DNA from 2 places in the Bacillus sp. BC08 genome. Region 1 is predicted to be linked to the other one. Evidence: predicted binding sites of a transcription regulator. Region 1 holds the regulator's gene; the other holds the start of a gene.
The links. The regulator NrdR, encoded in region 1, represses ribonucleotide reductase genes. The targets are predictions, from matches to a motif close to AACACNATATATNGTGTT.

Region 1 (3,199 bases):
ACGGAAAACTTCATGGTATGGCACTTCGTGTACCAACACCAAACGTGTCTCTTGTTGACTTAGTAGTAGATGTAAAACGTGATGTGACAGTTGAAGCTATTAATGAAGCATTCAAAACTGTTGCAAACGGTGCATTAAAAGGTATTGTAGAATTCAGCGAAGAGCCTTTAGTATCTATTGACTTTAATACAAATACACACTCAGCTATTATTGATGGTTTATCTACAATGGTAATGGGTGATCGTAAAGTGAAAGTACTTGCTTGGTATGATAACGAGTGGGGCTACTCTCGTCGTGTTGTGGATCTTGTAACGTTAGTTGTTGACGAATTAGCGAAGCAAGAAAATGTGCAACATATTTAAGTGAATAAGGGAGAGGGCAAGTGAATATTTGCCCTCTTTTTTTTATATTTTTTCTGAAAAGGAAAAAATTATAGGAGTATATTTTTGAAAGTGGACATACCACGAAACGTTGTGATTACTGTATTTGTGAATCATTTATTTTTTTTAGGGAAAAGTAAAGAGGAAAATATGACAGAAAATCGAAAAAACTGTTGTTGCAAAATGAAAATAAACAAAGTATACTAACACTCGTAAACTTAAGAGCTGAGGTACGTAGTCACTACTTAAAGGGTTAGGACCTCTCTGGACTAACTTTCCCCCGTGGTAGTGGAGCAAGCCAAATTGCAAATTAGTTTTCAATTCGAACAGTTAGAATAAATTTACAAGGGGGAACTGTAGAATGGATACTATGGATACGATGGGTCGTCACGTGATCGCTGAACTTTGGGATTGCGATTTCGACAAGCTTAATGACATGCCGTATATTGAACAATTATTTGTGGATGCAGCACTGAGAGCTGGTGCTGAAGTACGTGAGGTGGCTTTCCATAAATTTGCACCACAAGGTGTAAGTGGAGTAGTAATTATCTCGGAATCACATTTAACAATTCATAGCTTTCCGGAGCACGGTTACGCAAGTATCGATGTTTATACTTGTGGGGATCGTATTGATCCAAATGTTGCTGCAGAATATATTGCAGAAGGTTTAAACGCGAAAACGCGTGAGAGCATCGAGCTTCCTCGAGGCACTGGTAGCTTCGAAATTAAGCAGAGAGAAACAAAAGCTCTTTAAAAAAGAACATAATTGATTTAAAATGTAAAGAGGTGTATAATGCACCTCTTTTTTAGTTTATAAAAAAGGAAAAATATAACGTACTTGTTAGTTAGATAAATTGAGCTCTTATGAATAAGTTAACGCCACGTCTCCCATCTTATTTTTGAAAACGAGATGATAAAATTATGAGCATAAACTTAAAGTGGTAAGAGAGTTAGAATGAGTTATATAATATTGTATATATATTGTCAGATGAAGTAAGTAGAGGAAAAATAAAGAGTATAGTGTAAAGGAGTGAATATATTGCGTTGTCCATCCTGTTCTCATAATGGTACAAGAGTGTTAGATTCGCGTCCGGTAGACGAGGGGCGCTCTATTCGAAGAAGGAGAGAGTGTGAAAGTTGTTTAAGTCGCTTTACGACATTTGAAAGAGTAGAAGAGTCACCTCTTATCGTTGTAAAAAAAGAAGGCACACGAGAAGAGTTTAATAAAGAAAAGATTTTGCGCGGCTTAATTAAAGCTTGCGAAAAAAGACCAGTATCTTTAAGACAATTAGAAGAAGTAACTCAAAGTGTGGAACGTGAACTTCGTAATTTAGGTATATCAGAAGTGAAAAGTGATATGATTGGTGAAATTGTTATGGAAGAACTACGTGATATTGATGATGTTGCTTACGTGCGTTTTGCTTCTGTATATCGCCAATTTAAAGATTTAAATGTATTTATTGAAGAATTAAAAGATATACTGCAAAAAGAAAGAGAGTAGAAGTTATATTTTATTCTCTTTACATACCGTAAGGAATGAGATAAGAGAGCTAGAAGCGAAAGCTAATAGCTCTTTTTCGCTAAGAAATTATATAATGAAGATAGAACAAATGAAGTAGAGGATAGATTGGATGAGAGAAAGGAAAAGCAAGAATGGAAAAACAGTCATGGATGGAGCTATTGCCAATTGATCGTTATAAAGTAAGTGCGAAAGGGTTATTGCATAATTACGACCGAAAAGTGTTAACGATGTTGTATCAGCCGTTAATAGGTAGTAGGGCTTTTAGCTTGTATATGACGCTATGGGGAGAGTTAGAGCAAGATCGAGTGTTTGGAAAAGAGAATACACATCATTCCCTTATGGTGACCATGCAAATGCAGCTTCCCGAAATATATGAGGACCGCGTAAAGTTAGAGGCAATTGGGCTTTTGAAGGTATATATTAAGAAAGAAAAAGATATTCGAATGTTTATATACGAATTGCAACCGCCTTTATCTCCGAAACAGTTTTTTGATGATATTGTGTTAAGCATCTTTTTATACAATCGATTGAGTCGGACAAAATATAATCAAGTAAAGCAATATTTCTTAGAAGAAGAATTTGATTTTGCTTCTTATGAAAATGTTACGCGTTCTTTCAATGATGTGTTTGGTTCGTTTAACCCAGGACAGCTTGAGCATGCGCAAGAAGATCTTCGTATTCCAAAAACGACAGCTATGCCAAGTAACGAGAAGGGAGACGCTCCAAAAGTTTGGAATGATTTCTTTGATTTCTCCTTATTTGTAGATGGCTTGTCCGCTCTTGTTCCTAAAAAGGCGATTACAGATCAAGTGCGAGAATGTGTCATTACACTTGCTTACGTGTACGATGTAGATGTGTTATCGATGCAAAATATCGTTCTTGGTACGGTGACAGAGATGCAGACAATTGATATCGAAAGGCTTAGAAAAGGAGCGCGTGATTGGTATCAGTTCGAAAACGGTCAAGCGTTACCTGTATTAAGTGAAAGAGTACAACCTCACGCTGCACGTATGATGGAAGGGAAAGAGCCTTCTACGCAAGAAGAGATGTTAATAAAACAATTAGAGGAAATCTCACCAAAACAACTATTGAAAGAAATCTCTGGTGGTGCAGAGGCGACAAAGGCTGACTTGCAGATCGTTGAAGATGTAATGATCAATCAAAAATTAACGCCAGGTGTTGTGAATGTACTTATTTATTACGTTATGCTACGCTCAGATATGAAACTTGCGAAAACGTATGTGGAGAAAATTGCTGGGCATTGGGCACGTAAAAAGGTCGGTACAGTAGCTGAGGC
Region 2 (3,199 bases), on a different contig from region 1:
CGACATATCACCTACAAGATAACCTGTTATACGGCGAATTCTTTCTATATTAGCCTCGTCTTCATTTCCGCAGCTTGGGCATTCATTACCAATAACCCCGTGGTAACTGCAGCACTTACAACGGTCAACAGGATGATTAATTGAACCGTATCCAACGCCATGATCTGACATCGCTCGTACAATTTGTTTTAACGCCTGTTTATTATGCATAGCTGCTCCGTCTAGTTCAATATACGTAATATGTCCCCCGTTACATAGGGCATGGAAAGGTCCTTCTAAACGAATTTTATTTATCGCTTGCATGTTATAGTAAACTGGGATATGAAATGAATTCGTATAATAATTATGGTTCGTTATACCGCTAATCACACCAAATTCTTCTCTATCTTTTTTCACAAACTTCCCTGATAATCCTTCTGCAGGAGTTGCAATTACTGAGAAATTCAGTTCATGTTCTTCCGTCGCTTTATCCATTTTATCTCTCATAAAGGAAATGATTTCATACCCGAGTTTCCATGACTCTTCATCTTCTCCATGATGCTTTCCTGTTAAAGCTACTAAACACTCCGCAAGACCTATAAAACCAAGACTTAGCGTACCTTGCTTTAAAATGGATGCTACAGAATCTTCAGGATGTAACTTTTCTCCACCGCGCCATACACCTTGCGAATATAAAAATCGAAAATCTCTTGCTCGCTTCGTACATTGATACTCAAATCTCTCTAATAATTGCTGGATTCCTAAATCTAAGTAATAATTTAACGCTTCAAAAAATGCTTCTTTTGAACCACTAATTAACGCTAATTTCACTAAGTTGATAGACGTAAATGATAAATTGCCTCTTCCAATCGCTGTTTCTTCTCCATGTATGTTAGACATAACACGGGTACGACATCCCATGTAACATACTTCACTTTCCGGTCGCCCGTCATAATGCACGGCATTAAATGGCGCATCTAAAAATGAAAAGTTAGGGAATAATCGTTCAGCCGTTGTCTCTAAAGCTAATTCAAATAAATCATAGTTCGGATCACATTCTTCAAAATTCACACCTTTTTTCATTTTAAAAATTTGAATAGGAAAAATTGGCGTTTCTCCTTTACCAAGACCAGCTTGTGTCGCTTTTAAAAGCTGTCTAACTAATAACCGTCCCTCTTTTGATGTGTCTGTTCCATAATTAATAGAAATAAACGGTACTTGTCCCCCGCCCCTACTATGCATACTATTGGAATTATGAACGAAAGCTTCACACGCCTGATACGTATCATTTTCTGTTTCTTTCCATGCAAATTCATCTATTTGTTCTTTCGTAAGCGGATATGACTGTAATCGTTCCTTATGTCTCGCTACTGTTTTTCTCACATATGGAGCTAAATCAATATCAAAGAGTGCAAATGATTGACCACCGTGCTGCATATTTTGATTCGCCTGAAAAATAATAGACGAAAGAGCCAATGCACTTTTAATATCCTGCGGTTGTCTCATATGCCCATGTCCGGTATGAAAACCGTTCGCGAGCATTTGTGCTAACGGAATTTGCGAACAAGTCGTCGTTCCTGTCGCATAAAAATCTAAGTCATGTGGATATAATATATTTTGATTTATCGCTTTTTTCACTTGCTCTGACAATAAATTTTCAACTGCATAATATTTCGCGCTCTCTGATGCGAACGTTCCCATTACTCCCATCGGAGAGCGGCCATCTACATTTGCATTTTCTTGCATTAAATCTTGCTCACTACCGTGGACAATCGTCTCAAATACTCTCATTAATTCTTCTCCACGTACATTTCGTTGTAACATTTATAACCCTCCACCAATATGTTGTTGTCTTTTGATTAAAATGTTACTACATATAGTCTTGGTGTTTCTGTGAGAAATGTAACATTCCTGTGAAATTTTTTTCACGAAATAATGAATTTTTCATTTACAAAAAAGAAATGTGCTCTTTACAAATGTATGGTACAATATACGGGAAAAACTCTTTTTACCCTTTATCAACACATTTGAATAAAGGAGACTGAACTTATGGTTACTACATATCTTTTATTTATCGTTGCCTACTTACTTGGCTCGATTCCATTCGCACTAGTCGTTGGAAAAATCGGCTACGGAATCGATATTCGTGAGCACGGAAGCGGTAATCTAGGCGGAACAAATACATTCCGCACACTAGGGAAAAAAGCAGGTTTTATCGTTACAATTGCTGACATTTTAAAAGGTACATTAGCAACAAGTCTACCGATTATTTTCGGATTAGATGTTCACCCACTATGGTTCGGATTAGCAGCTGTTCTTGGACATGTGTATCCGATTTTCGCAAAATTCCGTGGTGGTAAAGCTGTTGCAACTTCTGCTGGCGTACTATTATGCTACTCTCCAGTTGTTTTTGCAATATTAGCTGTTGTCTTTTTCAGCCTTTTATTTACAACAAGATACGTATCACTTTCTTCTATGGTAACAGCCGTCGTTGCTGTTATTGCATCCATTGTTAGCGGGGATAAAATCTTCATTATTGCGATGTGTTTATTAGCAGGTATGGTTATTTATAAACACCGTGCAAATATCGGACGAATTATAAATAAAACTGAACCGAAAGCAAACTTTTCAAAAAAGCAAAAATAAGATCGTAACCCACATAACGCAAAAAGAAAACGTGAAGCATATTAATAGCGTCTTTTTGCGTTATTTTTTATACTAAAGAAAAAGCAACATAATTTGGAGGAACTATACATGAATCTTTCCGTAACAAAAGAAGCAGCACAATGGTATAAAAACGAATTAAACTTACAATCAGGTGAAACACTACGCCTTTTCGTACAATACGGCGGTTGCAGTACTGTGCAAAAAGGACTTTCTTTAGGTATTCGTAAAGATGATCCTGCATATCCTGCTGTTCAAACTCAAGAAGAAGGTATTAACTTCTTTATTGAAGGCGATGATGAGTGGTTCTTCGATGGACATAATTTATCTGTTACATTTAACGACGGTGATGATTTCCCGCAATTTAATTATGAAAAATAAAAAAAGTGTGGCAGAAGCCACACTTTTTTTATTTTTTCTTAATTTCCTCATATTTCGCATACCACTCAGGATATAACTTTTTAAATGATACGGGCCTGAACCCTTCTTTTTTCGCACAAATATTCGTCGTAGTTGCAGTAATACAAAGGTCTCCATCACCGTTATATATTTCATA

Region 2: the regulator NrdR is predicted to act here: its motif matches at 1,846-1,863, upstream of ACXVYO_RS08085 (anaerobic ribonucleoside triphosphate reductase).

The regions. Positions count from the first base shown of each region.
Region 1 is NZ_JBTGPA010000035.1:276,702-279,900, forward strand. Features, by position in the region: gene ACXVYO_RS19525 (glyceraldehyde-3-phosphate dehydrogenase) at 1-362, shown strand, start outside; gene speD (adenosylmethionine decarboxylase) at 751-1,134, shown strand; gene nrdR (transcriptional regulator NrdR) at 1,420-1,881, shown strand; gene ACXVYO_RS19540 (replication initiation and membrane attachment family protein) at 2,034-3,199, shown strand, end outside.
Region 2 is NZ_JBTGPA010000027.1:371,169-374,367, forward strand. Features, by position in the region: gene ACXVYO_RS08085 (anaerobic ribonucleoside triphosphate reductase) at 1-1,803, opposite strand, end outside; gene plsY (glycerol-3-phosphate 1-O-acyltransferase PlsY) at 2,029-2,625, shown strand; gene ACXVYO_RS08095 (HesB/YadR/YfhF family protein) at 2,734-3,024, shown strand; gene ACXVYO_RS08100 (acyl-CoA thioesterase) at 3,053-3,199, opposite strand, start outside.